3 regions of the Kitasatospora sp. NPDC006697 genome follow, and region 3 is predicted to be linked to each of the others. Evidence: riboswitches for the same ligand, from Rfam matches in the RefSeq annotation. Region 3 holds a riboswitch; each other region holds the start of a gene.

Region 1 (3,260 bases), on a different contig from region 3:
GGTCGTCGGCGGCGCGCACCATCTCGTCCGGGCTGGCCTTGGCTCCGGCCAGCAGCACGGCGGTGCGGCCGTCCTGGCTGATGGTGGCGCCGGGCTGCGGCGCGAGGACGCCCGAGATCCGGGAGTCGGCGGCGGCCAGCCGGCCGGCTTCGCCGATCACCTGCTGCACGGGCTGGTCGGTGATCGGCCGGTCGGCGGCGATCACGATCTGCAGCGCCGAGGAGGCGTTCCCGGCGAAGTGCTGCTCCGCGAGCTGGCGGACCTTGACCGAGTCGGAGCCGTTGGCCTGCCAGCCGGCGCCGGAGAGCGCGGTGGTGACCTCGGGCGCGAAGGCGCCGAGGCCGACCACGATCAGCAGCCAGCCGATCAGCACGGTCTTGGTGTGGTGCACGGCCCACAGGCCCAGGCGGCCGAGCGGCCCGGGGCGGGCCTGGCCCTGCGCGGACGCGGGGTGGGGGGCGAGGGTGGTCACGGTGGAACTCCTGATTCGATACCGAGGGGGGTATGTTCTCGGGCAGGCGAAAGTCCAACGCCCGGCCGCCCGGCAGGAGGAGCCGGGGCCCTCCTCCTTCAGCACCTCGCCCCGTCGGCCCGCTCGCCGCCGGTGCGCGCGTCGGGCACCAGCGGCGCGTCCGCCCGCCCGAGCAGCGAGGCGAGCGCGTCCACGGTGAACCGGGCGGGCACGGCAGAGGCAGTCCAGGTAGTACCGGGCGAGTACATGCGGTGATCTCCTGATACCGGTGGGGGTATATGCCGGATGTCACCCACGATACCCCCACCGGTATCCAAAGGCGTCATCCGCCGCCCGCGCCCGCCGCCGCGATCCTCGGCGCCGGGGACGGCAGGCGGCCGGCCGACCGGTTCGGCGGACGCACCCTGCAGCGCGTCTTCGCCGTGGCCCCGCTCACCGTCGCCGCCCTGATGGGCGTGCACGCCCTGCTCCCCTGACCCGGGCGTGGCGGACCGCCCCCAGGTGGCGGGCTTGTCGGTGACCGCATGTCACCTTTACGGTGGCTCTTGCCGTGGTGTTCGGGAAGACCGGTGCACTGTGCTCGCGCACAGGAGTCCGGAGCGGCCCTCGCCACTGTGATCGGGTAGTCCCCGCACCGTTCCCGCCGGTCCGCCGACGGGTGGTCACTGGACGCGCAGCGTCCGGGAAGGCCGGGTGCGGGAGCGTCCGCACGCCTCGAGCCGGGGCGGGCGGGCACCCCGTCAGCCAGGAGACCGGCCACGGCACCGCGAGTGAACTGTCCACGAGGTGTTGGAGAGGCTGCCTGGTATGGCCGTGCCCGAAACCGTTGTCCGCCCGTCCCCGTCCGACTCCCTGCGCTGGGAGCGCCGGGACTGGATCCGCACCGGCGGCCTGATGGCGGTGATCGCCGGAATGCACGTGGCGGCCTTCGGCATCCTGCTCGCCCTGGTCGTCCCGCACCACTACTCGGCCGGCACCCAGGTCTTCGGCCTGGGTCTGGGCATCACCGCCTACACCCTCGGCATGCGGCACGCCTTCGACGCGGACCACATCGCGGCGATCGACAACACCACCCGCAAGCTGATGGCCGACGGCAAGCGGCCGGTCTCGGTCGGCTTCTGGTTCGCGCTGGGCCACTCCAGCATCGTGGTGGTGCTGGCCACCCTGGTCGCCGCGGGCGCCAAGGTGGTCGGCACCCTGACCGACGACAACTCGGGCACCCACCGAGTGCTCGGGGTGGTCAGCACCAGCGTCTCCGGCGGCTTCCTCTACCTGATCGCCGCGCTCAACCTGGTCGCGCTGACCGGCATCTACCGGGTCTTCCGGGCGATGCGGGCCGGGCAGTTCGACGAGCACGAGCTGGAGAAGCACCTGGACGGCCGGGGCTTCATGAACCGGATCCTGGGCCGGCTGACCAAGTCGATCACCCGCCCCGGCCAGATGTACCTGGTCGGCCTGCTCTTCGGCATCGGCTTCGACACCGCCACCGAGGTCTCGCTGATGGTGATGGCCGGCTCCGGCGCGGCGGCCGGCCTGCCCTGGTACGCGATCCTCTGCCTGCCGCTGCTCTTCGCCTCCGGCATGAGCCTCTTCGACACCCTCGACGGCACCTTCATGAACTTCGCCTACCACTGGGCCTTCGCCAACCCGGTCCGCAAGGTCTACTACAACCTCACCATCACCGGGCTGTCGATAGCCGTCGCCTTCCTGATCGGCACCATCGAGCTGGTCGGGGTGCTGCACGAGCAGCTGGACCTGGCGGATCCGGTCACCGGCTGGATCTCCGGGATCGACCTGAACAACGTGGGCTTCGTGATCGTCGGCCTCTTCGTGGTGGTCTGGGCGGGCGCGCTGGCCTACTGGCGGCTCGGCAAGGTGGAGAGCCGCTGGCCGGCCAAGGGCTGACGGCCGCTCAGCCCGCGCCGAGCACGCTCGCCCGGTGCGCGGCGTCGCCCGGGCGGGCGGGGGCCTCCACGCTGGGCAGCGGACGGCCGGTCACCGCCTCGAAGGCGCCGACCAGTTCGCGCACCGGGGTACCGGTGCCGCTGCCGAGGTCGATCACCCGGTGGCCCTGCGGCCGTCGGCGAACCCGCGGCGCCCGGTGACCAGGCTGTCCAGGATGACGGGCTGGTCGCCGTGGTCGGCGAGGCGGGAAGCGACGGTGCTGCCAAACAAAAACAAACCACCCTCGCCCGGCCCCCGAAGTCCCCGCCCCTCCGCGCCCGGTGCGGCAGACTGGGCCCGTGGCAGTCCGTCCCCCCGGCTCCGCCCCGGCGCCCGCGGGCTGCTGACGCCGTGACCGAAGGGACCCCACCCGTGTCCGCCCAGCTCTCCGACGCCCTGAAGCAGCTCATCGACACCACCCCGGTCTTCGCCACCGTGGCCACCATCCAGCCCGACGGCAGCCCGCAGCTCTCCGTCGTCTGGATCACCCGGGACGGCGACGACCTGCTGATCTCCACCACCATCGGCCGCCGCAAGGAGCTCAACCTGCGCCGCGACCCGCGGATCACCGTGATGGTCAACCCGGCCAACGCGCCGTACACCTACGCCGAGGTCCGCGGCACCGCCACCCTCACCACCGAGGGCGGCCAGGAGCTGATCGACGCGCTCTCCGTCAAGTACACCGGCAAGCACTACGCCGACTTCAACCCCGGCTCCGCCGACGACGCCCCGCGCGTGGTGGTCCGGGTGACGCCGCGCAAGGTGGTGGGGCGGATCTGACCCGGTCTCAGGCCAGGTCGGCGGCCGGGATCTCCACGTACCACTCCCGGCCGAGCAGCGCCGC
Region 2 (3,260 bases), on a different contig from region 3:
CGCCATCGGCGTCGCGCTCCGCTGCCTCCTCGCCCGCGCGAGCCGGGCGTGGCTCCTGGGGCTGGGCCTTCGCGCGGCGGGCAGCACGCTCAGCCGGGCCGGCCTCCGGCTCCTCCGAGCCATCCCCCACCTCCCGCGCCTGCTCGCCCGCCGGTGCCAGCGAGAGGCCGGGCCTTCTCGCGGCAGGCAGCGCGCTCGGGCTGCGCGGCCTCTCGCGTCCCCTCTATCCCTCGCCCGGCGGCAGGCCTCCCCTACACCGCCAGACCCCCCGTCCCCTGCTCCGCCAGCAGCGCCCAGAAGCGCTCCGGGTGCGGCTCGCTCGGGGGCGGCGGCGCGGTGCGCTGGGTGGTGGATCCCCAGTGGGAGGGAACCTGGTGTTCCGCCTGCAGCGCCGTCAGGGCCCCGGTGAGGCGGGCAGGTGGGACGGGGACCAGGCGGGCGACCGCCGGGAGGTGGGCCTGCCAGCGGCCCGCCACGCAGCGGCGGAGCAGGTCCGCCAGCTCGCCCTCGCCGCCCGTGACGCGGACGAACTCGCGCAGGGTCATGCCGAGCAGTGCCACCAGGGCGGCGGCCTGTTCCGGGTCGCCGGTCCAGCGGCCCGTCAGTTCGGCGGCCGCGTAGCTGCGCAGGCCCATGCCGATCCGGGTGGCCGCGTGCTGCTGGCTCAGTTCGCGGGCGAGCCGGAAGTCCCGCAGGGTGGCGGGGCGGGTGCCCATCAGCTGGACCGGCGGGCACCAGAGTGCGCGGGCGAGGGCGATGAACTCCTCTTCCCCCGGGATGATCTCGCCGCTCTCCCAGCCCAGCACGTGCCCGGGCAGCAGCCGCACGCCGTGTGCAGCCATCGCCGCCGCCACCTGCTCCGGGGTGAGGCCGAGGCCGGTCCGGTGCGCGCGGGCGGCCTGCGGGGAGAACGGGACCGGAGCGGGGGCCGGGGGCCTGCTTCTTCGCATGGCGCCGACGGTAGGGCGGCGCGCTTCCCGGACCCCACCCGCTGAACGCACGAAGCCCCTCGGCGACGCCTGACATCCCGTTGGACGATCGCCCAGCACCCGCGCCCCCACCAGGGCGGCTCCCGGTGTGATCAACCACTCACCCGACGAGGGGGATGGCCGGCCGACGGGCGCTCAGGCTCCGGCCCGCCAACGGCAGCGAGGCGGCCCCGGACGAAGCAGCTCCGGGCGCCGACCAGCCGCGCACGTCAGCCCGCCCATCCGCCCGTGTGATCAACCACGCACCCGATGGGGAGGAGGGGCAGCCGACGGGCAATCAGGCTCCGGCCGTCGCACAGCGCGTCAGGCTGGACGGCCGCGTCAGCCCGCCCGCCCATCCCCCGTGTGATCAACCACTCACCCGCCGACGGGCGCTCAGGCTCCGGCCCGTCAACGGCATCGAGGCCGCCCCGGGCGCAACAGCTCCGGGCGCCGGCCGGCCGGGCGCGTCAGCAGGCCCGGCAGCGCGCCCTCCCTGTTGACGCGCGGTTTGGCCGCGTGATGGTATCCATGGGCCATACGGAGGCAAGCAGAGGAAGCCGGTGCGAATCCGGCGCGGTCCCGCCACTGTCACCGGGGAGCCCGCCGGAGAGTCGGCCGCAGCGCGCCCCGGGAGCCAGGAACTCTCGCCCCCGGTTCGTCGATCCAGGGCGCGGACCCTGAGTGAGGACACGCACCGATGCAGCGCGCCCTGCCGCCGCCCGCGCACGCCCCGGCCTACGCGCTCGGCGCCGTGGCCGGGTTCGCCGCCGACGCGGTGTTCGCCGATCCCCGGCGCGGCCACCCGGTGGCCCTCTTCGGCAGTGCCGCGCTCCGGCTCGAGAACCTGCTGCACCGCGACCACCGCGGCGCCGGCGCCCTGCACACCGCGCTCGCCGTGGGCGGCGTGGCCGTCGGCTCGGCCGCGCTGCTGCACCGGGCCGGGCCACTCCGGCAGGCCGTGGCCGCCGGCCTCGCCACCTGGACGGTGCTCGGCGGCACCTCCCTGACCCGCGAGGCGCGCACCATCGCCGCCGCGCTCGGCGCCGACGACCTCGAGGCCGCCCGCGCCCGCCTGCCGCACCTCTGCGGCCGCGACCCGAGCGCGCTGGACGGGCAGCAGATCGCCCGCGCCGTGGTCGAGTCGGTGGCCGAGAACACCGCCGACGCCGTGGTGAACGCCCTGGCCTGGGGCGCCCTGGCCGGCACTCCGGGCCTGCTCGCCTTCCGCGCCGTCAACACCCTGGACGCGATGGTGGGCCACAAGTCCCCGCGCTACCGCCGGTTCGGCTGGGCGGCGGCCCGGCTGGACGACGTGGCGGGCTGGCCGGGCGCCCGGCTGACGGCGCTGCTGACCGTGGCGGCGGCCGAGGACCGCGGCCGGGCCTGGCAGGTCTGGCGGCGGGACGGGGCCGCGCACCCGAGCCCCAACGCGGGCCAGGCGGAGTCGGCCTTCGCGGGCGCCCTCGGCGTCCGGCTGGGCGGCACGCTGCAGTACGGGACCAGGACGGAGCACCGCCCGGTGCTGGGCGCCGAGCTGCGCCCGGTGGCGGTGCCGGACATCGAGCGGGCCTGCCGCCTCTCCCGCCGGGTCGGCCTGCTGGCCCTGGGGACGACGGTGGCGGCCCGACTGCTGTGGAAGGGACGCAGGTGAGCAACGCGATCCTGATCGCCGGCACCACCTCGGACGCCGGCAAGAGCGTGGTGACCGCGGGCATCTGCCGCTGGCTGGCCCGACAGGGCGTCAAGGTGGCGCCGTTCAAGGCGCAGAACATGTCGCTGAACTCGATGGTGACCGCCGACGGCGCCGAGATCGGCCGGGCCCAGGTGATGCAGGCCCAGGCGGCCCGGGTGGAGCCGGAGGCGGCGATGAACCCGGTGCTGCTGAAGCCGGGCGCCGACGGGCGCAGCCAGGTGGTACTGCTGGGGCGCGCAGTGGCCGAGGTGGGCGCGCTGGACTACCGGGAGCGCAAGCCCTACCTGTTGGAGCGTTCGCTGGAGTGCCTGGCCGATCTGCGCCGCCGCTTCGACGTGGTGGTGTGCGAGGGCGCCGGCTCGCCCGCCGAGATCAACCTGCGCGACCGGGACATCGCCAACATGGGCCTGGCCCGGGCCGCCGGCCTGCCGGTGCTGGTGGTCGGCGACATCGACCGGGGCGGGGTGTTCGCCGCCATGTACGGCACCCTGGCGCTGCTGGAGGCGGCCGACCAGGCGCTGGTGGCGGGCTGGCTGGTGAACAAGTTCCGCGGCGACGCCCGGCTGCTCGCGCCGGGGCTGGACATGCTGCACGAG
Region 3 (3,260 bases):
GTCGCGCAGCGCGTCCCGGGTCTGCTGGTCCCAGACGCCCAGGTCCTTGAGCTCCTTCACCAGGTACGGGTTGACCTGGAGGAACTCGCCGGACAGGGTCTCGCGCTTGAAGAGGTTGGAGACCTGCGGCTCGATGCACTCGTAGACGCCGGCGATCGAGGCGATGGTGGCGGTCGGGGCGATCGCCAGCAGCAGCGAGTTGCGCAGGCCGGTGCGGGCGATGGTGGCGCGCAGCTCGTCCCAGCGCTCCTGCCAGTGCGGGGCGCCCTCGCTGTGCTGGTCTGTGAAGAAGTGGTCGATGTGCAGCTGGCCGCGGGCCGCCCGGGTCTCGGCGTAGGCCGGGTGCCGGCCGAACTGCTCGGCCAGCTCGCTGGAGCGCTCGTAGGCGGTTAGCATGATCCGCTCGGCGATCAGCGTGGAGAGCTCCTTCGCCTCGGGCGAGTCGAAGGTCAGCCGCAGCTTGAAGAAGACGTCCTGGAGGCCCATCACGCCCAGGCCGACCGGCCGCCAGCGGGAGTTGGAGGTGCCGGCCTCGGTGGTCGGGTAGAAGTTGATGTCCACCACGCGGTCCAGGAAGGTCACCGCGGTGCGCACGGTGGCGTCCAGCCGCTCCCAGTCCATCGCGTTCAGCAGGTCGGCGGCGGAGGCGCCGTCGGCCACGTGGGCGCCCAGGTTGACCGAGCCGAGGTTGCAGACCGCGGTCTCCGAGTCGTCGGTGACCTCGAGGATCTCGGTGCACAGGTTGGAGGAGTGCACCGTGCGGCCCGGCAGCGCGGTCTGGTTGGCGGCCCGGTTGGAGGCGTCCTTGAAGGTCATCCAGCCGTTGCCGGTCTGCGCCAGGGTGCGCATCATCCGGGCGTAGAGGGTCTGTGCCGGGATGGTGCGGACGGCCTTGCCGGCCTGTTCGGCCTTCAGGTAGGCCTCGTCGAACTCCTCGCCCCACAGGTCGACCAGCTCGGGCACGTCGGCCGGGGAGAAGAGCGACCAGTCGGCGTTGGCGTTGACCCGGCGCATGAACTCGTCCGGGATCCAGTGCGCCAGGTTGAGGTTGTGGGTCCGGCGGGCCTCCTCGCCGGTGTTGTCCCGCAGCTCCAGGAACTCCTCGATGTCCGCGTGCCAGGTCTCCAGGTAGACGCAGGCCGCGCCCTTGCGCCGGCCGCCCTGGTTGACCGCCGCCACCGAGGAGTCCAGGGTGCGCAGGAACGGCACGATGCCGTTGGACTTGCCGTTGGTGCCGCGGATCAGGCTGCCCCGGGAGCGGATCCGGCTGTAGGAGAGGCCGATGCCGCCGGCGTGCTTGGAGAGCCGGGCGATCTGGGCGTACCGGTTGTAGATCGAGTCCAGGTTGTCCAGCGGCGAGTCCAGCAGGTAGCAGCTGGACATCTGCGGGTGCCGGGTGCCGGAGTTGAAGAGGGTGGGGGAGCTGGTCAGGTACTCCAGCCGGCTCATCAGGCGGTACAGCTCGGCCACCTCGGCCACCGACTGCGCGGAGTCGCCGACCGCCAGGCCCGCCGCGACCCGGAGCAGGAAGTACTGCGGGGTCTCCACCACCTTGCGGGTGATCGGGTGGCGCAGCAGGTAGCGGGACTGCACGGTGCGCAGGCCGAAGTACTCGAACCGGTCATCGCCGTGCGGGTCGACCAGCGCGTTGAAGGCGTCCGCGTGCTTGGCCACCAACTCGGCGGTGGTGTCGCCGATCAGGCCCTCGGCGTGGCCCACGGCCACCGAGGCGGCGAAGCTGACGGCACCCTGGGAGACCGCCTCGTCCTCGATCTCGCGGGCCAGCAGGCGGGCGGCGAGCTTCGAGTACTGGGGGTCCTCGGCGATCATCGAAGCGGCGGCGTCCACGGCCAGTCCGCGCAGTTCGGCGAAGTCCGAACCGGCGTGACGGCCGCGCAGCGCGGCGGCGGCGACGTGGCCGGGATCCACCTGGGGGAGGTCGGCGCTCCGGTCGGTGAGCAGTCGCAACAGGTCCGCACCGGGGTCGGACGGGCTGTCGGCGAGCCCCTGTGAGGGCAGGGCAACTGAGGCGGCGACGGTCAAGGCGCACTCTCTCCTGTGGCGGCGGACGGCGGGGTGTCCGGGGCCGCGCGGGGGCAGGGGAGACCGGCGCGCCGGACTGCCCCGGCACGCGCCATCACCCTGGCCCACCCGCGAGGCCCGGACGTTTCGTACAAGTGCTGTCGGGTCTCGGCGGGAAGACCGGTAGGCACGCTGACGGCAGGTCATCGGACTCGCGGGCAGCCCCGCTCACCGCTGCGGGGCAGCCCCGGAATCGCACCGGGTTCCCCTGCTTCGACAGCGGTAGTGAGCATACATGTAGTGGAGCTTGGGCCATGCAAGCCCATATGTAGTGTCGCGACGTGGTAGAGACCCAACACAGGGTCAACTGGTTCCGGGCGCCATCTGCACGTTGTGGTTGCCGAGGTCGTCCGCCGCGGAGGCCCGGCGGGACGGGTGGACCCGCTCCAGCAGGAGCAGCCGGACCTGGGCCAGGACATCGGTCCGGGTGGCCTGGAACTGGGTGCGCAGGAGCTCCGCGGTCTGCGGCGGGAGGGCCGCGTACGGGTCCGCGCCGGTGCCGGTGGCGACCAGCCAGATCCGGTTGGTGTTGGCCGCGCAGGCGTCCGGGTCGTCGCACTCCTCGGCCGAGTACAGCCCGAGGCCGGCGGCGGAGCGCTGGAGCAGGATGTCCCTGGGCGCGGTTTGGACGTGGCGCAGCTCGTAGGCCATCGACATCCGGGCCATCACGGTGCTGCTGTAGACGATGCCGTCGCCCGGGCGCTGGTCGCCCAGCATGATCCGGGTCAGCTGGTCGTAGTCCGGCTCGCCCACCAGGTCGCGGTGGGTGGCCCCGATCTCCGGCCGGGCGGTCCAGCCGACCCCGGCCGCCGCGGCGCCGGCCAGCAGCCAGCAGAGCACGGCCCGCGGCAGCGCCACCCGGGAGCCCCGGGCCACCGGGGCGGCCACCCGGCAGACCGCCGCGGCGGCGAGCAGGGCCCACCCGGGCACGGTGAAGAGCAGGTAGCGGTTGAGGAAGAGGTGGAGCCAGCTCGCGGTGGCGAAGGTGGCCAGCGGCGGCAGCAGCGTCCAGCCGGCGAGCAGGGCGGCGTGCCGGCGGGCCGCCAGCAGGCCCAGCAGGCCGACCGCCATCAGCCCGAGGCCGAGGTGCCAGGAGAGGAAGAGGGTGTCCGGATAGGCCTTCAGATCGGCCAGGCCGGTCTTGTTCCAGGCGACCTGGGCGCTCTGCGTGGAGCCCT

Evidence for each region. A riboswitch is a leader RNA that binds a small molecule or an ion and turns the genes downstream of it on or off. The one in region 3 is predicted to bind cobalamin.
Region 1: linked by a shared signal. The riboswitch ahead of ACFYNO_RS17375 (HoxN/HupN/NixA family nickel/cobalt transporter) and the one ahead of ACFYNO_RS08210 (ribonucleoside-diphosphate reductase subunit alpha) in region 3 are both predicted to bind cobalamin.
Region 2: linked by a shared signal. The riboswitch ahead of ACFYNO_RS24525 (cobalamin biosynthesis protein) and the one ahead of ACFYNO_RS08210 (ribonucleoside-diphosphate reductase subunit alpha) in region 3 are both predicted to bind cobalamin.

Annotation. Positions count from the first base shown of each region.
Region 1 is NZ_JBIAGU010000011.1:100,106-103,365, reverse strand. Features, by position in the region: gene ACFYNO_RS17390 (MMPL family transporter) at 1-472, opposite strand, end outside; gene ACFYNO_RS17385 (hypothetical protein) at 571-720, opposite strand; gene ACFYNO_RS17380 (hypothetical protein) at 751-948, shown strand; cobalamin riboswitch at 992-1,248, shown strand; gene ACFYNO_RS17375 (HoxN/HupN/NixA family nickel/cobalt transporter) at 1,280-2,377, shown strand; gene ACFYNO_RS17370 (hypothetical protein) at 2,385-2,534, opposite strand; gene ACFYNO_RS17365 (PPOX class F420-dependent oxidoreductase) at 2,789-3,196, shown strand; gene ACFYNO_RS17360 (PIG-L deacetylase family protein) at 3,204-3,260, opposite strand, start outside.
Region 2 is NZ_JBIAGU010000018.1:141,777-145,036, forward strand. Features, by position in the region: gene ACFYNO_RS24520 (transcriptional regulator) at 252-950, opposite strand; cobalamin riboswitch at 1,475-1,638, shown strand; gene ACFYNO_RS24525 (cobalamin biosynthesis protein) at 1,669-2,622, shown strand; gene ACFYNO_RS24530 (cobyric acid synthase) at 2,619-3,260, shown strand, end outside.
Region 3 is NZ_JBIAGU010000004.1:246,450-249,709, reverse strand. Features, by position in the region: gene ACFYNO_RS08210 (ribonucleoside-diphosphate reductase subunit alpha) at 1-2,043, opposite strand, end outside; cobalamin riboswitch at 2,202-2,322, opposite strand; gene ACFYNO_RS08205 (glycosyltransferase family 39 protein) at 2,386-3,260, opposite strand, start outside.